DNA from 4 places in the Pseudovibrio sp. JE062 genome. Region 3 is predicted to be linked to each of the others. Evidence: riboswitches for the same ligand, from Rfam matches in the RefSeq annotation. Region 3 holds a riboswitch; each other region holds the start of a gene.
What was found. Region 3 has a riboswitch for cobalamin ahead of cobU (bifunctional adenosylcobinamide kinase/adenosylcobinamide-phosphate guanylyltransferase). Riboswitches for the same ligand answer to the same signal wherever they lie in the genome.
Positions count from the first base shown of each region.

Region 1: another riboswitch for cobalamin. It lies ahead of PJE062_RS08265 (ABC transporter ATP-binding protein); the one in region 3 lies ahead of cobU (bifunctional adenosylcobinamide kinase/adenosylcobinamide-phosphate guanylyltransferase).
Region 2: another riboswitch for cobalamin. It lies ahead of PJE062_RS05300 (energy-coupling factor ABC transporter permease); the one in region 3 lies ahead of cobU (bifunctional adenosylcobinamide kinase/adenosylcobinamide-phosphate guanylyltransferase).
Region 4: another riboswitch for cobalamin. It lies ahead of PJE062_RS04365 (TonB-dependent siderophore receptor); the one in region 3 lies ahead of cobU (bifunctional adenosylcobinamide kinase/adenosylcobinamide-phosphate guanylyltransferase).

Region 1 is NZ_DS996807.1:158,299-163,994, reverse strand. Features, by position in the region: gene PJE062_RS08280 (hypothetical protein) at 1-26, shown strand, start outside; gene PJE062_RS08275 (hypothetical protein) at 72-1,163, shown strand; gene PJE062_RS08270 (hypothetical protein) at 1,685-1,957, opposite strand; cobalamin riboswitch at 2,445-2,655, shown strand; gene PJE062_RS08265 (ABC transporter ATP-binding protein) at 3,001-3,783, shown strand; gene PJE062_RS08260 (ABC transporter substrate-binding protein) at 3,795-4,733, shown strand; gene PJE062_RS08255 (iron ABC transporter permease) at 4,789-5,696, shown strand, end outside.
Region 2 is NZ_DS996806.1:194,598-200,293, reverse strand. Features, by position in the region: gene PJE062_RS05315 (VirA protein) at 1-453, shown strand, start outside; gene ettA (energy-dependent translational throttle protein EttA) at 512-2,161, opposite strand; gene PJE062_RS05305 (hypothetical protein) at 2,360-2,641, opposite strand; gene PJE062_RS05300 (energy-coupling factor ABC transporter permease) at 2,760-3,425, opposite strand; cobalamin riboswitch at 3,460-3,671, opposite strand; gene PJE062_RS05295 (hypothetical protein) at 4,028-4,843, opposite strand; gene PJE062_RS05290 (bifunctional diguanylate cyclase/phosphodiesterase) at 5,269-5,696, shown strand, end outside.
Region 3 is NZ_DS996805.1:280,490-286,185, forward strand. Features, by position in the region: gene PJE062_RS01285 (cysteine synthase A) at 1-32, opposite strand, end outside; gene PJE062_RS01290 (hypothetical protein) at 280-969, opposite strand; gene PJE062_RS26455 (hypothetical protein) at 1,428-1,577, opposite strand; tRNA gene PJE062_RS01295 (tRNA-Asn) at 1,681-1,755, opposite strand; tRNA gene PJE062_RS01300 (tRNA-Asn) at 1,794-1,868, opposite strand; tRNA gene PJE062_RS01305 (tRNA-Asn) at 1,909-1,983, opposite strand; cobalamin riboswitch at 2,232-2,453, shown strand; gene cobU (bifunctional adenosylcobinamide kinase/adenosylcobinamide-phosphate guanylyltransferase) at 2,589-3,149, shown strand; gene cobW (cobalamin biosynthesis protein CobW) at 3,146-4,267, shown strand; gene cobN (cobaltochelatase subunit CobN) at 4,267-5,696, shown strand, end outside.
Region 4 is NZ_DS996805.1:1,050,480-1,056,175, reverse strand. Features, by position in the region: gene PJE062_RS04375 (formate--tetrahydrofolate ligase) at 1-1,611, opposite strand, end outside; gene PJE062_RS04370 (DMT family transporter) at 1,943-2,836, shown strand; cobalamin riboswitch at 3,013-3,226, shown strand; gene PJE062_RS04365 (TonB-dependent siderophore receptor) at 3,401-5,236, shown strand; gene PJE062_RS04360 (ABC transporter substrate-binding protein) at 5,336-5,696, shown strand, end outside.

The DNA.
Region 1 (5,696 bases), on a different contig from region 3:
GCCAAATGAGTAACTTGCAGACCTAACGTGGACACTCTCTTGCTATGTACCAGTCAATAAAAAGAAAACTAATGGGTACTGCATTGTTGCTTCTGACAGTGGCAGGTGTGACCAGCGATGCTATCGCCGCTTTCAACTCAAGAGTGGATCTACTGGAAGCTAAGGAGATCTATGTTTGCTCGGATTGGCCTAAGCTCTCTGCTGATGTTCTTGCTCGCTTCTTCGCCTTGCAGTTTCCTGACAAACCAAAACCAGAGTTTGCTCCGTTTCCGGAGTCAGTAGAGCCGGATGCAGATGGTGCACTGTTCCTGACACTCTCTGGAAAAGCGCCTGACACGAATGTTTTAGAATGCCTGACCAAGCTGCCTCGAAGCTGGAAAAATACTTTTATCGAAGGTAGGGAAGCTTTAGGCGAACCTCTTCATCCATCAATCAGCAAGTTCATGAAGCACGCCGACAAGTTGGGTCCTCTTGCAGCAACAACGAGGTACAACAGAACTTCGGCAGCCCCCTTCATCGCGCATTTCAGAATGACGCTGGACCCTCTTGATGAGAGAGACGTCCTACGGACATTGTTTGGGTTGGAAGACAGCTTTTGCAGCACAAGCAAAGCATGCAGGGTGTTGACGCCTCTTCCAGCTTCACCAGCGCTGCAAAGCTATAAGGGAACCGCTGTTGAGCGGTGGCAGACGCTTTGGAGCAAATGCCAAACGGCTCTTGAGGAGACAGGAACACTGAACCATGACGGTTTGATCCAATACGTTCCTCAGAAGGACAACTCATCAAAACTCAGTAGTGAGGTATGGACGGTTCAAAACTCTGAATTTTATTTGGAGATAGCTCATTTGAACTCTGCTCCAGACACTCCAAGAAGCAGCTGCCGCGTTGCACTCAAACCCGAGGAAGCTCCACTCAGCGCTGCAGATCAAGCCCTGATGTTGCAAGCATTTCTCGACATCCGCTCACGCCTTATCTGGGAAGGCACTCACGAGATAAACAATCCCGACAGCATCTATCCAATGCTCTCATTGGGGTTTGCGCCGAAGGAGAAGAGCCGCCGGGGATGTCCAATCATCCATGCCATGCACTCCGATCCTTCAGCTGGTTACATTGCGACGACTTCAGGAGAACAAGCTGGCAAAGGTTGCCAAGCACAGAACTGAATGTTGTTTGGACTTCTGTCGTTCCAGATCCCGGATCATCGCTTCGCTTGTCCGGGATGACGGTGGTGGGTGGTGAGGCTGTTGTGGGCGTTTCAATGCCGTCATCCCGCGCTTGATGCGGGATCCAGTGAATTGGGCGGTAGAGGGAGTGCTGCCCCTGATTTTTCAGGGAGTGGACGTGGTGTGGGTGGCACTGGTATTTTTAGGGAGGTGCTGACCTGCGGCGGGTGGTATGGCCGCAGACCAGCAGGGCACCGATTGGCGAGGATGCGGGGTGTATTTGCGTTTCGCCATTGGCACCGGAGCAAGAGGCACTAGTTTGTGCCATTTACCATTCACAGTGATGTTGCACGCGCTTTGCGTGGTCAGGGTTACCGATCACGTTGAGCGCATTGCACGATCAAGCCATTTCCTGAGCCAGTCCCTAACATGAGGCTGGCTCTTTTCTTTGCTGCTATGCCGTTTCCTCACTTGAACGCGATGGGCTTTGAGGATCGAGCGCGAGCAAAGGGCAGTACGGCTTAATCAGGAAGCGGAACTTTTGTGTTTATTGGCTGCGGATGAGCGACCCGCTCTAACATTCCGCAGCTTTTTTCCAGTGCTTCAAGGCGATCGCGGAAGGCGTGATGCAGAGTGAACAGGGCATCGCGCTCGCTGGAGTGCTGCATTCTCTCCGTCAGCACAAGGTGCTGAATATACGAGAGGTTTTGCAGATCCGAGACAGCGACGATGACTTCATCAATTTCATTTTGGAAAGTATTTGTGGCGCTACATGCGCATGCGGAGTCGTTCATTCTCAATCCCTCTGTCTTTAGGGTGTTGAACAACCACAGGACAGCAAGGCTTTCGACGGCCCGCTGGCGAGCGGGAGGTTCGAAACCTGTAAGACAGACAGGCGAGTTTATTCCCCCCCGAAGGAGGTGTTGTATTCACCGCCCTCCCGCTCATAGCAAAGGGTTTGCGCGCTACCTATAAAGCAGGCACAAAAAATCCGCCAGTGACGGGAGCGGTAACCGCTGTCTTAAAGGAGGTTTCGACGCCTCATGTATGAATGTGGAATGAAAACCAGAGGTTGTCAAACTGACAGTTTTTACAAGGATGTGGATGGCTGAGTTTGCGCGCATTTGGTGAGGCGGTTGAGCTGTGGTTTGGGTCTGTGCTCATGGCTCTGGATCCCGCATCGCGCTTCGCTTGTGCGGGATGACGGTGGGTGGGATGTGGCTGCTATCAACAGCGCGTCGGGTCTGTTTTCGAAAACTCTTGCAATTGGGGGCGGTAAAACTCAGTATGCGCGCTGATGGTTTCTGGGGAGCGAAAGGCCCCGGGATTAAAAGGGAACACGGTGCGGTGTAGCCAACAGGCGCCAATTCCGTGACTGCCCCCGCAACTGTAAGCGGTTAGCGAAGCCAAGCGTGCCACTGGAGAGATCCGGGAAGGCTGGCTGAGCACAGACCCGCGAGTCAGGAGACCTGCCATTATGTTTCACTTCAACCCGGGCGGGGCGTCCCGGAAGGAGGCCATAATGGTTGCATTGGCGCAAGCCTCTCACATATCCGGTTTCTATTTGCCCCCGCTGCAGCGCGGAGGGCGTTATGAGACCTTTTTCCTCACAAACTAAACTTTATCCCGGATCGTTTTGCGAGCCGCTGATGGTCTGCGCGCGCGTGCGCTTGACTTTTACTTCAGGATTCGACAATTGATGTAACGTTATAACGTTACATTTATGACTATGTAGCGTTTCACTCAGGTGGGGTGGTTGAATGCTGGATCCTGTTTCTTTTCATTTCAATGGCTTAGGCTGTCCGGTTGGCGCTGAGCGGCGCAAGGATGCTTTGTCATGAGCGCGGCTTCTGTATCCGTTTGCGAGGTTTCCTGGGCGCCGGAGCGTAAGAGCGCGCTTGTTCTGAAACCGCTGAGCTTTGAGTTGGCGGCGGGGCAAACCCTTGGTGTTGTTGGGGCAAACGGGGCTGGTAAGTCTACATTGCTGCGGCTGCTTTATCGGTTCAACAAGCCGATGAGCGGGCAGATTTGCATTGGCGGCGATGACATCTGGTCTCTTTCAGCTCGGGCGACAGCGCAGCGGGTAGCAGCAGTGCTGCAGGAACAGCCGACAGATTTTGCTCTCAGGGTGCGTGAGATTGTGGAGCTGGGGCGCACGCCCTATCGCAGCGGGCTGGCGGCTTCCGGTGAACATGACCGGCAGGTGGTGGATCGTGCGATCCATGCTTTGCAGCTGGATGGGCTGGCCGGACGGTTGTTCGGCACGCTTTCTGGCGGGGAACGGCAGCGGGTGATGGTGGCACGGGCTTTGGCGCAGGAGCCGGAGCTGCTCATCTTGGATGAGCCGACCAACCATCTGGATATTCGCCATCAGCTGGAAATTCTGAAGCTGATTGAAGAGCTGGATCTGACGATCATCACCAGTTTGCACGACCTGAACATGGCGGCGCAGGTGTGTGATCAGATCCTGCTGCTGGATCACGGGCAGATGCTGGGTTTCGGGGCTCCGGAGCAGATCCTCTCCCCTGCCCTTGTTTCGCAGGCGTTTCAGGTGCGGACCACGCGTGATCAGCTGATGGCCCGGCAACAATCCCTCCTTACTTTTGATCTTCACTCATAAGGACTGCTTTCATGAATAAACTTGGTTTGGCGCTGGCTGTAGCGCTGCTTTCTTCTTCTGCTGCCTTGGCAGAGGTTTCCGTACAAAGCTGTAGTCGCACCGTGAAGTTTGATGGCGTGCCGCAGCGGGCTGTTTCCAACGACTCCAACCTGACAGAGATGATGCTGGCGCTGGGGCTGCAGGACAACATGGTGGGCTACACCGGCGTTTCTGGCTGGAAGACGCTGGATGCAGAACTGACCGACAAGGTGGCTGTGTTGCCAGAACTCTCCCCGAAGTACCCAAGCAAGGAAGTGCTGATCGGCGCTGATGCTGACTTCTACTTCGCGGGCTGGAACTACGGCATGAAGGTTGGCGGCGAGGTGACGCCAGAAACACTAGAGCCGTTTGGCATCAAGGTTTACGAGTTGACCGAGAGCTGCATCCACCTTGGCGAGAAGCCTAAAGTTTCCATGGATGACATGTACAACGACCTTTTGAACCTTGGCCGCATCTTTGGTGTTGAGGCGCGGGCGGAAGCGCTGGTGCAGTCTTATCGTGATGAGCTGGTGAAGTTCAAAGCTGGCCTGAAGACCTCTGACACACCGCTGCGTGTGTTTGTTTATGACAGTGGTGAGGATTCTCCATTCACCGCCGGTCGTTATGCGATGCCGACTGCGATGATTGAAGCAGCCGGTGGCACCAACGTGCTGGACACATTGGAGAAGAGCTGGGCGCGCGTGAACTGGGAAGCTGTGGTTGAGGCGAACCCAGAGATGATCGTGATCGTCAACTATGGCGAGGTGACTGCTGAGCAGAAGCGTGAGTTCATGCTCAACAACCCAGCCTTTGCGGAGCTAGATGCGGTGAAGAATGACCGGTTCGTGACACTGGAGTATGCTGAGGCAACACCGGGACCACGGAACATCAAGGCGATCAAGAAGCTCGCTGCTGCGTTCTGGGGGAACTAACATGAGCGAAGGAACCGGCGTTGTCGTGGCCCCACCTGAGGGCCGTTCTCCTCATATGCTGCAGATCTGTTGCGTGGGATTGGCTGCGCTGGTTCTTTCGGTTTGCCTTGCTGTCTCCGTTGGCGCGGTTTCTGTATCCATGGAGACGGTTTGGGGTGTTCTTGTCAACAAACTGGTGCCGGGGTTGGTGGAGCCGAGCTGGTCGTTGGGCCGGGAGAACATTCTCTGGCAGATCCGCCTGCCCCGTGCGCTGCTGGCGATTATGGTTGGAGCGGGGCTTTCCATTGTAGGGGCCTGCCTGCAATCCGTAACCCGCAACCCGCTGGCTGACCCACATTTGATCGGCATTTCTGCTGGTGGTGCGTTTGGGGCGGTGTTGGCGCTGTTGCATACAGGGCTGTTTCTGGGCTTGCTTACGGTGCCGTTGCTGGCATTTCTTGGCTCTCTTGGAGCGACGCTGCTGGTGATTGGTGTTGCCAAGTTCACGAGCGCAACCAGCGCAGACCGGCTGGTGCTGACCGGTGTTGCGGTGAGCTTTGTGCTGATGGCGGGCGCGAACATTCTCATCTTTCTGGCGGACCCGCGGGCTACGCACACCGTGGTTTACTGGATGCTGGGCGGGTTAGGTCTGGCGCAGTGGACGCATCTTCTCTATCCGTTGGTGGTGCTGCTATTTTGCGGGACGTGGCTGTGGCTGCGGGCCGGGCATTTCAACGCCATGACCATTGGCGATGAGACTGCGACAACACTGGGTATCTCCGTTGCTTCCTTCCGGCTGGAGACCTTTGTGATCAGCGCTCTGATTACCGGGGTGATGGTGGCGTTTTCGGGCATGATCGGCTTTGTGGGGCTGATGGTGCCTCATATTGTGCGGTTGTTTGTGGGGGGGGACTATCGGCGCCTGATCCCGGTCTCGGCCTTGTTCGGGGCGATCTTTTTGCTGCTGGCGGATGTGGTTTCGCG
Region 2 (5,696 bases), on a different contig from region 3:
ATCGATGCGAAAGCTCAGGGTGAGTATGCTGGCGATAAAATCCACCTGAGCATCGAGCCGAGCCAGGTACCAGCAGCCTTTGACGCCATTAACACTCTGCTCTTCTCTGAGGACTCTCCTGTCGACAAATGGAAAGTCACAGACATGACCCGTGTGACAGAGGGTTCTCGTGTTCAGGTCGGCGCGCAGTTCACTCTGTACCTACGCCCAACCTCCGAGGATTCCCAATACACCGCGCAGGATCTGAAGAACGATAAATCCTTCGTTGAAGCAATCGAGCAAAAGCTCACCCATGCAGGCATTCAACCGGGCGAACGTCCGGCCTCAGATGTTTCTGCTCACCATTGGGAGTTTGCCAGCTACCGCAATGAACTCCGCAGTGATCGTGAAGGTGGTGTCGCTCAGACAGAGGCTTTGCGCCGGGAACCGGTTTTCGAACTTCTCACGATTTAAACCTCCCAACAAAAAAGGCCCGCAAATGCGGGCCTTAATTCTTTGTAGAAAGCAGTACTTAGCGGGTAAGTGGCTTGTACTTGATGCGGCGTGGGTCAGCAGCGTGTGCGCCCAGACGACGAACCTTATCTTTCTCGTAGTCTTCGAAGTTACCTTCAAACCACTCAACGTGGGAGTCACCTTCAAAAGCCAGCATGTGCGTTGCCAGACGGTCGAGGAACATACGATCGTGCGAGATAACCACGGCACAACCTGCATAGCTCTCCAGAGCGTCTTCCAGCGCAGCAAGGGTTTCGGTGTCAAGGTCGTTGGTCGGCTCATCGAGCAGCAGCACGTTAGCGCCAGACTTCAGAACCTTAGCAAGGTGCACGCGGTTACGCTGACCACCGGAAAGGTCGCCAACTTTCGCCTGCTGTCCTGCACCCTTAAAGTTGAAGGAAGAACAGTATGCGCGAGAGTTGATCTCTTTCTTGTCCAGGTAGATAACTTCAGCACCTTCAGAAATCTCTTCCCAAACAGTCTTGCTGTCATCCAACTTGTCGCGAGACTGATCTACGTAACCAAGATGCACGCGCTCACCAAGCTCAACCTTACCACTGTCAGGGGTTTCCTGACCGGTCAGCAGCTTGAAGAGGGTTGATTTACCAGCACCGTTTGGACCGATCACACCAACAATACCACCGCGTGGCAGCTTGAAGGACAGATCGTCAATCAGTAAGCGATCACCAAAGCCTTTGGATACATTCTCAACGTCGATCACGTTGTTACCAAGACGCTCACCAACCGGGATCATGATCTGCTCAATGGTAGGCATACGCTCTTCCTGAGCAGCCAGCAGGTCGTCATAAGCCTTAATACGGGCTTTAGACTTGGTCTGGCGGCCTTTCGGAGACATACCCATCCACTCTTTTTCGCGCTTGATCGCACGAGAGCGAGCCATGTTCTCACGGCCTTCCTGCTCCATACGCTTGGTCTTTTTCTCAAGGTATGTAGTGTAGTTGCCCTCATATGGAATGCCCTGACCGCGGTCGAGCTCCAGAATCCAGCCAGTCACGTTATCAAGGAAGTAGCGATCGTGGGTGATGATCAGTACAGAGCCCTTGAACTCGCGCAGGTGGCGCTCCAGCCAGTGAACGGTTTCAGCGTCCAGGTGGTTGGTTGGTTCGTCGAGCAGCAGCAGATCTGGCTCGGAAAGCAGAAGCTTACAAAGCGCAACGCGGCGGCGCTCACCACCGGAAAGGTTGGTCACAGGGCTGTCAGATGGAGGACAGCGAAGCGCTTCCATTGCCATCTCAACCTGGCTTTCCAGGTTCCACAGATCCTGAGCGTCGATCTCGTCCTGAAGCTGAGCACCTTCCTCGGCAGTTTCATCCGAGTAGTTCATCATCAGCTCATTGTAACGGTCCAGCTTTGCTTGCTTGTGCGCAACGCCTTCCATTACGTTTTCAAAGACGGTCTTGTCCGGGTCCAGATGAGGTTCCTGCGGCAGGTAACCAACCTTGGCACCTTCAGCAGCCCAGGCTTCACCGGTGTACTCTTTATCCAGACCAGCCATGATCTTCAAAAGAGTGGACTTACCTGCACCGTTAGGACCAAGGATACCGATTTTCGCATCCGGGTAGAAAGACAGGTGAATGTTGTCGAGTACTTTTTTAGCACCGTAGGCCTTGGAGACCCCGTGCATGTGATAGATGAACTGGCGCGCCATGGACTGCCTGCATCTCCTGATCTGTGTAAACTAAGAATTCTCTGGGAAGCACTCATAGTGGAAGCTGCGCTCCGGGGCAATCCATAACACTCTAGGCAGAATGAAAACTGCTCAATTTCCTAGCTTTTTGATTTGGGCCTCAAGCTGAGAGACTAAACCAGAATTAAACTAAGGAAGTTGCTTAGCACTTTGCTGGCTCTAGTCATCATCACTTCCAAATCTAAAATTTGGGAACTTCTTCTCCAAGGCTGGCCCGAGAAGCGACCACCATGTCAGTTTAACAAAGACAAAAGCAGTTATCGCGACAGCAAACCAAACACCACTTTTCTGCTGAGCGATAGAAATAAAATGACCACCAATAATTAGCGTCAGAAGAAACAGCAGGATTGAAAGAAATAAGTTTACTTCGACAAAAAAACGAAGGCCTTTCCAGAAGGCAGCTAAGCATTTCCGAAGCACGAACCAGTTCACCTCTTCCAACAGACAAAGCCCCTGTAGTCTAAGTGAGAAGCTGGAACCAAACACCTCTGATAAATAGTTAGAATGAAAAAACAGCCGTAGAACACGGCTGTTTTCTAAGTCGATAAAAGAAACCTGTCTAAGCTATCTTCAGCTGCGGAACCACGGTAAGATTCCGAACCACAGCATTGTCTTCAATAGCCTTCAGCCCCTTCACAGCAAGGAAGGTCACAACCGGCTCAAACACAACAATTGCCAGATAAGACAAAGCAAACTGCGCCCATGCTGTAAATGGTGTTGCCACTTCGCCAATCATCAGCCAGAAGCCAACCATGCCAGTCACACCAGCATAGTACATAGCATCCAGCTTCAGGATCTGAGCAAAACTCAGACGTTTGGTCAGGTCTTTGTCGAATAGCTGCTTACCACCCAGATAATGAACGGAAACCAACGGCAGCATCAAAGACAGGCTATTGACGCCAAGATGGTACATGTCCTGCGGATCAAAAGCGAGTGCCTGAAACAACAACCCGACTGCAAACCCTAGCAGAACAGGCGTAAAGCCGAGTGTCAGATACATCGCCATCGCCCCAATAAAATGAAGCTCGGATGGCCCGACAGACATATGGAAACTCTGCATGAATATGGAGAAGAAACCAGCAGCCAATAAAGTTTTCAGCGGAGTAAGCGGCTCTTTCAGAAATTCAGAGATCTGCTCTTTGCAGCCCCAAACAAAAACGCCGACGGCACCTGCATTGGCAGCAATAACCTTGGCCGCAGAAACGTAACCCGGTTCAATATGCATTTAATATGCTCCTCTTCGCACCCACCGTGCGGTTTGAGTTTATGTTGTGTCGGGCAGGTTTCCTGGCTCATGGCTTTTGCATCACTCGCCTTCCCAGAGATCATCTCCAGTGGCTTTTATGAGGAACGCACCACGTAACAGTTGCGGGGGCAGCTGCGGCTCGGGCCCATCTTTGGTCATCCCTACCGCATTCCCTTTTCATCCAAGAAGCTTGGCTTCTATAGAACCCAACAGCCGGAATATCGTAAATTCCAGGAGAAGACACAACTAGAAATAAGAGGAGGTTGGGAAAACGCTCAACTCCTGAGGTTTCTACTCAGAAGAAGCCACTGCAAGCTGCAGGCAAAAAAAGAGGCGTGTACCCGGTGGTACACGCCTTTAAGAAAGTTGACACTCCCCCATCCGAGTGCCAGCCGAAGCTGCATTTAGAGATATCAGAGTGCCCCATCCCTTCATTGATCTTCATCAAAATAAATAAAATTACTTCTGAAACTGCAGAAATTATTCATTGTTACAAAACTAGTCAGTCCTTCAATCGATTAAAACTAGAACAACTCAAATATATCTCTGAGAGACCTCAACGAAAGTCTCAGTATTTTCTACTAATTCTTACTCAGGCTGGTCACAGAGGGAGCCTGCCACGAAAACTTCCTGAGCCAATGTCTCTCTGGTGAAATCACAAAGCTCCAAGAATCAACCTTTCCGAAGACCTTATCTGGAGTTGTGCCGGAGGCTTCTTGTGCCCCACTCTGGCCAGACGCAATCTGAATTTTCAAAGTGCCTTCACCCTTCCCTGCCAGCTTCAACAATCCCAGATCTGTCTGAGTGCGACCCAGAAAGACTGTGGGGGCTGCGCCAATCCGATCCCAGATCACACGCGCCAACTCCAAAGACGGGGCTTCACTGGAGATCGCTGACACTTCAATAACCCTGAAACGCGGCAGACCATAGTTCAGCTCCACCATGGTGCGATCCACTTCATGATCACCGAAGCTCAGCACCCAGATTTCGAAGTGATGTTCTTTCAGGAAACCCACCAGTTCCTTCAAAGGCTGATAGGCGAACTCCCGATACTTGGCACCAACTGCTTTCGGCCCGTTGAGAGACAAATGAGCCCGCACGCTTTCGCTGTAGTCAGCGAAACTGCCAAGATCTCCGTCAGCATTGGGTGGTACGACCTTATTGTCAGCGCTCTGTACAGCGGTACTCCACAATGCCCCATCGCCCACAAGCACTGCAACTCGGTCTTCCAGCGCCACAAATTCCGGGCTTTCCGTCCGTCCCATGCGCTCAATGCTCTCGATAATCCCGTGGCGTGCTGTGGTGGAACTCCAGCTCGGCAGGATGTTATCCCGTTCACCACCGGTTGGCTGCATGACTGAAACTGCGGAGTATAAAAACAAGCTGGACCACTGCATCGCTCAAGATCACCCAGAAGCTGTTCAAGCAAGATGGAGACCTACAATGCACATCAATTGCCCATAAAAAATGAACTAAATACAGTTGTGAAAAGAGAAGAGAATCATGATTGACGGGCGGAATCTCTTTTCTCTCAACTTGAAGACAAATACGAGTATTCACGTATATAAGTAATTTCAATCACCGAAACTTTTACTTACAATTTTCATCAATTTGCTTTGAAGGCGTCAGATAAACGTCATATACGCCTCTCTTTTCGAAACTTTTTAGGATGAAACCCTCAACTCCCTAGAATTCTTAATAAATGCGCAACAATTTCAAACAATTATGCCCAAGAATTTCTTGGGGTACCCAAATGCATTTCCGAGCCCTTTTACTTCCAGTATTGCTCTTACTTACGCTGATTGGTTTATCGTTACACTTCATGTCGGTGTCTTCGTATGCGTCAATATTTGATCCAGCGAACACCAGCCTTCAAGGCTCGTTAAATCAGGCAGAACTACTGACACAGCAGCAGAACCTATGGACCATATTGTCCGTGGGATTGTTTGCGCTTGGTGTTCTTGGAATACTTGTCGTGTATTCCAGCCTGTTCATTCAGGAACGTATGCGGGCGTCCCGCTTCTTCAACCGCGCATTGCTTCTGATCATAATCAGCTCTGCTGCATGCCTGTTGATTGACACCACCTTGAACCTGCCGGATGTCACAGCGCAGCTGACCCTTTGGCAGTCAGAGGTCGAGTTCATCCCGCAGAGCGATGTCCATGCGGCGGCAATCCACGCCGCGATGGCTGCCATGATTGCAGTGATCGCATACTTGCCACTGTCACATCAGCTCACACTCCGCGCAAC
Region 3 (5,696 bases):
ATAGCTTCGATGGCAGAGGCGCGCGTGTCCATAGTGTCTCTCAAATAACTCGTATCAGGATAAATTTCAGAATGCGGGTATTCGACCCCTTTTGAGACCACGCTACTGTGCTGGCCCGGCAAGAACAAGAAATGGGCTGCCAAAGGGTGCGTTAGACTAGGATATTATTCTCTTCGGACTTCCATGGGAGAATAAAATTGCTCACCGGGTGTGTGCGGTTCGAATGTGCGCGCTAAATGCGATTTGAGAGAGTATCGATTTGCGCGCAGCTGGTTCCTGTCAGGATCTGCTTTCCAGCCAAGAGATGGCGTCTTTGGTGGCCTTCCAGAGGATTTCACCATTCTCTCCTGCGCGGAGCATGAAAGAATTATGGACTTCCTCTGGAACAGGCTGCACCTCCAGCAGGTTCACCTGCGTATCCAATGCTGGGGCAAAAGCTTCCTTGCGGGTGACCACAAAGCGCTCATCCGTTGGTACGCGGGACTGGTCCTTCTTCAGAGCAGCCGACTGCATGGCTTTGCTGTGGCTGTCTGGCTGCATCACGGTCACCGCAATGGCCCTGCCATCAGGCAGGAGATGGGTTTCGTTCTGCTGGACTTCGGAGTTGTAAATGACTTCGCCGTGCTGATCGATCAGCTCGACCCACAGGGTTTTGCGGCCCTGAATTTCCACTTCACCTACCCAGATAGACAGATCGCTCTCCAGAGGGTCTGCGTAAGGAGCTTTAGGTGGTGGGGCGACGGTGACGGCGAGATAGTCCTCTGGCATGGCGTAGGTGTTGCCGTCCGCAGATTTATCAATAAGTTGCGGGCCGGAAGGTGTGGCCGGGTCCGTTGCAGGAGGTGTTTCTGCCAGAACAGGCGCGGCCAGCGTGAGCGGCGCAGCGAGACAGGCAGCAAGAAGACCAGATTTTGCGAAGCGAAAATTCAAGATGTGCGGCAGACCGCACAGCGGAAACAGACTACTCATTGATGGCTCCCTGACTTTCACGCAGCAACTTTCCCAGAGGGGGCGCCTTATTGTGTGCAGTAACACAGTCATCACGAAGTAGTGACTATGATAATTCGCACCAGATACATTAGAGGTATACGTATTTACTTAGAGTATCTATGCCATAATAATTGTATATAAATTATGTTTCGCGTATTTATACTTTCAGGTTATTTAATTGCTATTATGTAAAATTTTCATTGTGTTGATTTGCTATATGAAATGGAGAGAACTGTGATGAGCATCTCATTTTCTCTCATTGGCAAAAAAATCACTTATTTTTTCAAGTAGCTTAAGTTTTTGAAAGAACAGCGCTTCATTTCTGCCCTTTTTATATGGGGTGCATCTACCTGATATGGGCTGTTTTAAGTGCTGCGTGATATGCACAGCTCTCCCAGCTTATGAACTCCCCGATAATTTAGGGGGATGTCGCTCGGCTAGTTGGTCGCCATATGCAGGATCAGGGTGAGTTTTGCGGCGAAATGGAGTGCCTCCGCTTTTGTGCGGAAGAGAGTTCTACCCAGATGGACTCCGTTTCTTCGGCCTGCGGCACTTGCCAGTGCTGCGGTTTCGCTGCGCGTGAACATGGTTTTCTACCCACTGTTTTTATTATTGTAGGGTTAGACGCGCGCGCACGAATTCTGTGAGATGAAACGCTGATTTAAAGGAGAGGGGAATTTTGAGAAAGGATGGCTCCCCGGGCCGGATTCGAACCAGCGACCAAGCGGTTAACAGCCGCTTGCTCTACCACTGAGCTACCGGGGATCACAATATGCTTGCCATTTGGCTGCAATCAAGAAAAGTGGCTCCCCGGGCCGGATTCGAACCAGCGACCAAGCGGTTAACAGCCGCTTGCTCTACCACTGAGCTACCGGGGATCACGATGATCTTGCCGTTATGGCTGCAAACGAGAAAGGATGGCTCCCCGGGCCGGATTCGAACCAGCGACCAAGCGGTTAACAGCCGCTTGCTCTACCACTGAGCTACCGGGGATCATGACACCCTTGCGAGTTTGCCTCGCCGTTTGCGTGAGGAGGCTTTTACAGAGGCATGGTGTGTTTGCCAAGTCGTTTTTTAGGAATTTTTCGATTTGTGGACAGTTTCTCGTTTTTTTTATTGAGATATCCAAGGGGGTTAGCCAGAAATCTCCAAAAACCGCGGATTTTGCGGGTTTGATTTTCCGGTGATGTTGGAATCCTCACAAAGACAATTGACAGGGGAGCTGATTGCGCCCCACACTTAAGCCCAGAACTCCAGTTTCTTTTCGTCTGTGCCGAGGCTCCAGGCGGAAGGATTAAACGGGAATGCGGTTCCATATATTATGGAAGTAAGCCGCAGCTGCCCCCGCAACTGTGAGCGGCGAGATCATTGCGATAATCCCACTGGCCTTTTTTGAGGCTGGGAAGGGGCTGTGATCGACAGAGCCGCAAGCCAGGAGACCGGCTGGAGATATGATTTGACATAGGACTGCTGTCGGGTGGACGGCGAGAGGTGCTCATGACACATATTTCCCTGTCTCCGTGTGAGACAGCTGCTGTACTTTCATATTCTTTGAGTGAAGCTTCGGCTTCCATGCGCTTGCTGATCAGCTAATTCAGATGGCTGAACAGAGCGGCGACCTTTGCGTTCGCCATTGTCTCGTAACGGGCGGTGCTCGTTCCGGGAAAAGCGCATATGCGGAAAAACTGGTTTTAAGCAGCGGGCGACGCCCGACTTATATTGCGACAGGCCAGGCCTTTGATGGTGAAATGGAGGAACGTATCGCGCATCATAAGATGCAGCGAGGCGACCTTTGGGACACTGTTGAGGAGCCGCTGGAGCTTGTGCGCGTGCTGAAAGAGCATGCCCATGCGGAGTGCGCCATCCTCGTTGATTGCCTGACGCTTTGGATTTCCAACCTTATGCATGCCCAGCGGGACTGGAGCATTGAGCTTGAGCAGCTGCGTGCTGTGCTCTCCGATCTGCCATGCCCCGTTGTGTTTGTTGGCAATGAGGTGGGTATGGGCATTGTGCCTGAAAACGCCATGGCCCGCGCCTTTCGTGATGAGGCCGGGCGCCTCAACCAGCGTATCGCTGAGTGTTGCCACTACGTGATGTTTGTTGCTGCCGGTCAACCGTTGCAGCTGAAGCCTGCTGTTTTTCCGGAGATTTCCCTATGACTGTTTCTTTTGCTGCCCCTTCTAAAAAAATTCCTGCTGTCATTATCACTGGTTTTCTGGGTGCCGGAAAAACCACATTGGTCCGCAGTCTTTTGATGAAAGCGCAGGACAAGCGCATTGCGCTCATCGTCAACGAGTTTGGCGAGATGGGCTTTGATGGATCGCTGGTCAATGGCTGTGCTGATCCGGATTGTTCTGCGGATGAGGTGGTGGAGCTGGCCAATGGCTGCATCTGCTGCACGGTGGCGGATGATTTTCTGCCAACCATGGAAATGCTGCTGGAGCGAGAGCAAGCGCCGGATGTGATTGTGATTGAGACCTCTGGTCTGGCTTTGCCACAGCCTTTGGTGCGGGCCTTCAACTGGCCTTCTGTGAAACCTCGCGTCACCGTAGACAGTGTGGTGACTGTGGTGGATGCGCCTGCTGTTGCTGCTGGCAAGGTAGCCTCTGATGAAGAGGCGGTTGCGGCGCAGCGTGCTGCAGATGAGGCGCTGGACCATGAAAGCCCGGTGGAGGAGTTGTTTGCTGACCAGCTGACCTGCGCCGATCTTGTTGTGCTTTCCAAAGCTGATCTTTTGACTGATGAAGAGCTTGTCGCTGTTAAGGCGACCATCAGTGGCCGTTTGCGCGATGGGGTTGAGATTGTGGCTGCCTCTCATGGAGAGCTGGCGCTGGATGTTCTGCTGGGCCGGGATGCCGGGGCTGAAGATGATATGGACTTGCGTCTTTCTCATCATGAAGCGCAGCATGCTCACGACCACGACCACGACCACGACCACGACCACGACCACGACCACGACCACCATCATCATCACGATCATTCCCATGATGACTTTGAGAGCTTTGTGCTGCCTACCCGCCGGTTTGCCTCCATTGAGGAGGTGAAAGCTCAGGTGGAGGCGGCCATGAAGGTTTCCGGCGTGCTGCGGATTAAAGGCAGTGTGGTGGTGGAAGGCAAAGTGGCGCCGGTGCTGGTGCAGGCGGTTGGCCCACGTGTGGAAGCCTGGTTTGCGGCTGGCAGTGAAAGCCATTCCAAGCTGGTTGTGATTGGTCTTGCAGGATTGGACAAGCACAGTGTGAATGCTGCGCTGAGTGAATTTGAGTTGGTTTCTGCCTGATGCACGTACTTGTCGGGCAATCACGCCGATTGGATGATGGAGAAGAGGCTGTCGATCTGGGGCAGACGCCTGCGGATGTTGTGTTTTTAAGCGCAGCGGACACAGAGCTTGCTGGCCTTGCGGCGGCCCATGCCCAGCATGAGGGCTACTCCCTGCGGCTTGCCAGTTTTCTGGCGCTGTCCCATCCGTACTCTGTTGACCTTTATATTGAGCAGTGCATTCAGGCCTCCAAGCTTGTGGTGGTGCGCCTGTTGGGCGGCGTTGAATACTGGCGCTACGGCGTTGAGCGGCTGGAAGCGGTCGCCCGTGCTGAAGGTGTGAAGCTGGTTCTGCTGCCGGGGGATGACAAGTGGGATGAGGAGCTTGCCAAACGCTCCACCGTGCCGCTGGAAACTGCGCAGATGTTGTGGCGCTATTTGATTGAAGGGGGTGCGGAGAACCTTTCTGGTGCTTTGCTTTATGCAGCGCGGATTGCTGAGCTACCTGTTGAAGCGCCTTCTGAGCCTATGGCGTTGCCGCGGGCCGGGCTGATGTTGCAAGGGCATTCGCTTCCTTCATTGGATGATGTGCGGGCGAGCTGGAAAGACCCGAGCCGCCCTGTTGCAGCCATCGTGTTTTACCGGGCGCTTTATCAGAGCGGAGCAATTGAGCCTGTACAAGCATTATGCCATGAACTTGAGGCGCATGGGATAAACCCGCTGGTGCTTTATGTGGCGAGCCTGAAACAGGCGGAATGCGCGGCGGTTGTTTCCAGCGTGTTTGAAGAGTGCCCGCCTGATGTGGTTCTGAACGCCACGGCCTTTGCCCTATCAAACGTAGGCGCTGTTCATTCCGGCACGGTGCTGGACAGGCAAGGTGCATGCGTTCTGCAAATCGTGCTGTCGTCATCCTCTGAAGAGGGTTGGGCGGAGAGTGATCAGGGCTTATCCCCGCGCGACCTTGCCATGCATGTGGTGCTGCCTGAAATTGATGGCCGTCTTTTGACGCGTGCGATCTCGTTTAAAGAAGAGGGTGGCCGCGATACCAAAACACAATGTTCGCTTGTTCGGTTTGTACCAAAACCGGACCGGGTGCAGATTGTGGCGGCACTGGCAGCCAATTGGGCGCGGCTGAAACACAAAAACGCAATCGAGCGCAAAGTTGGCATAATCCTCGCAAACTATCCCAACAAGGATGGGCGTATAGCAAACGGGGTGGGGCTCGATACGCCTGCCTCCTGCGCGCATCTGCTTTCTGTCATGAAAACAGAAGGTTATGAGGTTTCCGAGAATGCGCCTGGTTCTTCTGAGGCGTTGATAGAGGATCTGCTGGCAGGTCCTACCAATGCACTTAGCAACGCAAACCAACGCAAAGGCGGGGAAGAGCTGTCGCTGGAGCGATATAAGCAGTTGTTTTCTCAGCTGCCTTTGGCGGTGCGTGCGGGGATTGA
Region 4 (5,696 bases), 770 kb from region 3:
ATGGCGTGGCAGACCCGGCATCACCATGATGTCACCCGTTAGGGCCACGATGAACCCTGCACCTGCCGAAAGCCTCACCGCCCGCACATGAATGCTGTAGTCAGTAGGGGCCCCGAGCAAGGATGGATCGGTCGAGAAGGAGTAGGGGGTCTTCGCCATACAAACGGAAAGATGCCCGTAGCCTTGCTCTTCATAGGCCTTCAGCTGATCTTTTACTGATTGATCGCAAGTGACTTTGGAGGCACCATAAATCTTCTTGCAGATGCGGCGGATCTTTTTCCAAAGGCCCAGGTCATCCTCGTAAAGATGTTTGAAGTCAGCTTCAGTTGTCTGCAGAATTTCAGAAACCGAAGTTGCGAGCTGCTCGGTGCCTTTGGAACCATTAGCCCAGTGTGTGCACGGAACAGCCTTTACACCAAGTTTCTCCATGCGCTGCATAATACTGGCGATTTCCTGATCCGTATCAGGGCCATAGCGATTGATGGCAACAATCACAGGCACGCCGTAGCTCTGGCAATTTTTGACGTGGCGCTCCAGATTGCTCATGCCTTTCTCAAGCGCGTCGATATTCTCTTCCGTCAATGCGTTCTTGGCAACACCACCATGCATCTTCAAGGCACGCACAGTTGCCACAACCACCACCGCATTTGGTGTCAAACCAGCTTGGCGACATTTGATGTTAAAGAACTTCTCCGCACCAAGATCTGCGCCGAAACCTGCCTCTGTCACCACATTATCAGAAAGGCGCAAGGCTGTCTTGGTCGCGATCACAGAGTTGCAGCCATGTGCGATGTTTGCAAACGGGCCGCCATGAATAAAGGCCGGATTGTTCTCCAGTGTCTGCACCAGATTAGGGCGGAAGGCATCTTTCAGCAGAGCCGTCATCGCACCATCAGCTTTCAGGTCACGGCAGTAAACTGGTGTCTTGTCTTTACGATACGCAATCAACAATCGGCCAAGTCGGTCCTGAAGATCCTGCAGGTTCTCCGCCAAGCACAGCACTGCCATCACTTCAGAGGCAACGGTGATGTCGTATCCGGACTCGCTTGGGTATCCATTGCTCACACCGCCAAGGCCAGTGGTGATGGAACGCAGTGAACGATCATTGATGTCCACCACGCGGCGCCAAACAATACGGCGTTGATCGATATTCTCCGCATTGCCCCAGTAGATGTGGTTGTCGATCATAGCTGATAGTAGGTTATGAGCTGCGGTGATTGCATGCAGATCACCGGTGAAATGAAGATTGATATCCTCCATCGGCACCACCTGCGCATAACCACCACCAGCAGCGCCGCCCTTCATGCCAAAGCAAGGCCCTAGAGAAGGTTCACGCAGGCAAATGGTTGTTTTCAGGCCAATGCGGTTCAGTGCATCACCAAGGCCAACCGTCGTTGTCGTCTTGCCTTCACCAGCAGGAGTAGGGGAAACAGCAGTCACAAGTATGAGTTTTCCATGCGGCCGGCTGTTCACCTCCGGCATCTCATCCAGGTTCACTTTGGCTTTAAAGCGACCATAGGGCTCAAGAGCATCCTCCGGGATCTCCAGATTTTGAGCGATACGCGCAATTGGTTTCATGTCTGCTGCGCGGGCAATTTCAATATCTTTCATGGAAAATCTCCAGATTAGAACAGGTCACCAAAGGAGCCGGAGAGAGCGTCAAAACGCAAATCAGGCAGGAACAGCAATGTAATCCCTACGTAGAAGCTCTAACGAATGCACGTAGAAAGTTCAAGATTGTGTCCGATCACTTGAAAGCAACTTAGTTAACGGCTGTCATTTGTATTTCTGCTGAGACTGGAAACATTATTGCCTGAATAGCTGTTGGTCTGTTCTAAATATCACCAAACTGAGCTTGCACGACAAATCCAAGGGCTTTAGAGCTGTTTGGGTTTTCAAATTATCTACGCCAAGGCCTTAGTTTCGTCGGTTAGGTCACCCCATGTTTTTATTCGAAGTTGCCGCGCTCGGTGCTGCTGCCACCTGGGCCATCGGTGGTCTCATCTCTGCAAAACCTGCTGCGCATTTAGGAGCTATCGGCTTCAACTGCGTGCGCATGTGGTTCGTTGTGCTGTTTCTGGGCGCCTATGTGTTTGCAACCGGCACCTGGAACACCGTTGATTCTAGCCATGCATCACTCATCTTCTTGTCTGGTTTTATCGGCATCTTCATGGGTGACACACTGTTGTTCCTCACCCTCAATCGTATGGGGCCGCGCCGTACCGCCATTCTGTTTTCCATGAACGCACCCATGTCAGCTCTGCTGGGCTGGTTGTTCTTGTCCGAAGAGCTTTCTCTGCAGGCCGTTATCGGCATTGCCTGTGTTCTTGTCGGCGTTATCCTTGCCATCGCATTCGGAAAACGCAAAGACCAACTGCATAAATGGGAAGCAATCAGAGGTCCGGTCGTGGTCGGCGTCCTCTTCGGTACTTTGGCGGCTCTCTCCCAGTCCGTGGGTTCGATCATCATCCGTCCCGTCATGGAAAGTGGTGCTGACCCTGTCGCGATCTCCCTCATGCGCTGTACTATCGCTGCCTTTGGCTTGCTGGCGCTGTTCTACCTGCCAGGCCGTCCATTCCGCCTTGCAAACCCGATCAACAAAGAGATCGTCGCACTCGCATCCTTGTCCGGCATGCTTGGCATGGGCATTGGTATGACCTTGATCCTCTATGCACTCAGTGGCGGCGAAGTAGGCATCGTCTCAACGCTTTCCGCAACAACGCCAGCAATGATGCTTCCGGTTCTCTGGTGGCAGACCAAAGAGTTCCCAGCCATCGGCGCATGGATCGGAGCACTCCTCGTTATTGTTGGCTGTGCACTGATCTTCATGAGCTAATCAGCAGGAAAGATCATACTCCATCTAACCACCACAAGCAGGTGCGGCCGAGTAAGACCGCATCGCAAGATCTGGTAGTGGAACAATCACTTGCAATTTCTGTGAGTTTACCCAGCAATTGGTCGAATTTTATCAAGTTCCTTGCTGAGGCAGTTGACGGAAGCCCCTGAAATCTGATCAATAGCCGTGTATTTGGTATTTTTATCGATCAGATGAAAATGAAAAGGGAACACGGTCCTATCGGATAAGCCGTGGCTGCCCCCGCAACTGTAAGCGTAGAGTTGTTGCTCACAAATGCCACTGATGTTGTTGTTTAAAGCAACGTTGGGAAGGCGGAGCAGCAGTAAGGACGCGCAAGCCAGGAGACCTGCCAGATGCAGTCACTCACCCAAAGCACGGGGCGTGTTAAGGGGCGGTATTCCGTTCAGGTGACATTCACAGTGCGTCTGACTGGCTATCAAACACGCCTCTTTTCAAGAGGTTAGAGTAGATTTCTCCAAAGACGCACAATGCAATCAACAGCATGGCAGTTCTTCAAGCTGCTGTGAATGATGGACCAAACTCGTGCGTAACACATCTTGGATCGCAGCTACCCTCAAGTCCGGCGTAGCTCTCTCAGCACTCCTCAGCTCAACCCTCGCATCAACTGCGCAGGAAGCTGATCTTGACGAAGTCATCGTCGTCGCCAACAGAACGGAAACCGAAGCCGGCAAAGTCGGCTCCACAACCCACGTCGTCACCGAAGAAGACCTGAAAAACGACGGCGCTACGTTCGTCTCCGAATACCTGACCAAGCTTCCGGGCATTTCCTTTTCACAGAACGGTGGGGCGGGGACAAATAGTACTCTCAGGATAAGGGGAATGAACAACTACTACACTAAAGTGTTGGTGGATGGCATCGATATCTCTGATCCTAGTTCCCCTCAGGTAGAAGCTCGTTTGGAGCATATGCTCCTCAATGACGTTGAGCGGATTGAGATCCTTAAGGGATCTCAGAGTGCGCTCTACGGCGGTCAAGCTATCGCAGGTGTCGTGAACATTATCACTAAGCGTGCGGCACCGGGCACTGTAAAACATAATGCGACTGTAGAGGGCGGTAGCTATGGAACCGTGAATGCCTCTTACGGCTTGAAAGCAGCTACTGAAACTGCCGATATTGCAATTAATCTTCAGCGGTTTCATACAGATGGGTTCAGCGCAGTATCTCCCAAAGGGCGACCTTCAGACGAAGACGGCTACGAGAATAAAACCTTCTCTGCAAAAGGTTCAGTTGATCTTAGTGAAGAGTTGAATGTTTACTTTGCTGCCCGTGGGTTGCATGGCACGACTGAGTATGATGGCTCCGACGCACCGGCTGCCAACAACAAAGTTGATGCGAAGCAGTATTTTGGGAAAGTTGGAGCCAACTACATTTGGCTCGACGACCGCATGACCACAGATGTATCAATCCAGTTCTCGGACCTGACACGCGAGTATAACAGTGGTTACACCGCGAAAGGTAATCGCGTTAAAATCGAGTTTTTGAATGATTTTGATGTCAGTGACAGTCTCCGACTGAATTATGGTGGAGATTGGAGCCGAGAAAAAGTTAAGGGCCAGTCTAAGAAAATTGAAGTTGCTGGAAGCTTTGTCCAAGCATTGTGGAACCCTACCGATCCGTTGAACATAAGCGGAGCTGTCAGGTTAGATCATCATAGTGCATATGGGTACTATTTGACTGGGCGCGGGACTGTATCATATCAAGTTCTCGAGAATACACGTATTCGCTCTAGCCTTGGCAATGGTTTCCGTGCACCTTCATCCTATGAGTTGTATGACAGCTATTCAGGAAATCCAGATTTTGAGCCTGAAACCAGTGTTAGCTATGATATCGGCATCGATCAAAATTTCCTTGATGAAAAACTGAGGCTCTCTCTCGGTTACTTCCATATTTTGACAGAAGACCTGATCATAAATAATCCTGCTGACTATAAGTATGAGCAGATTAATGGGCTATCCAGAAGTCAGGGTGCGGAACTGTCTGCTGACTGGGATGTATTGGATAATTTAAGCTTTAATAGCGCCTACACTTATACATGGGCTGTAGGGCCAGATAAAAAACGTCTCCGCCGCGTCCCTCTGCATGATATTAATCTCGGGTTCACCTACAAGCCGTGGGAACCTTTGTCTTTGAGTGTCAACGCAAACTATGTTTATGGGCTGAAAGATCTTGATACTAGTAAAAAGCCTATCACACTCGACGATTTCGTCTTGGTTAACGCCAAGGCGGCCTATCAGTACAATGATAATCTGACGTTTCATGTTCGCGGCGAGAACCTGTTGGATCAGGATTATGAGCGGATCAAGGACTATCAGACACCGGGCCTTTCCGTTTACGCTGGTGTTAGCGCCAGTTTCTGATTAAGTATGCCGCTCAGCAAAGGTTGGGCGGCATTCTCTGGATTCTTCAGTACTGCCCGATGCTGCGTTCCAAACTCTCACGCTGCTCAAAAGGTCTAAATGCCAAATAAGATCAAAAAGATCATGCAGACTGCACTGCTGATGGCCCTTGCAATCAGCCCGGCAGCGGCCCGTGCAGATGAGAGCGGAGTGAGTGCACCCAATCGGGTCGTTTCCATGAACCTGTGCACCGACCAGTTCTCCATGTTGCTCGCAGGCGAGGGGCAGCTTGTCTCTGTTTCCAGATTGGCATCAGATCCAACGCTCTCTGTCATGAGTGAAGAGGCGAAAGCCTACCCGATCAACTTTGGCGGGGCGGAAGAGATCTACCTGATGAACCCGGATTTGGTGATTGCAGGCACCTATACCAACCAAACCACAGTGCAGATGCTGCGTGGTCTTGGCATAACCGTGGTGCAAG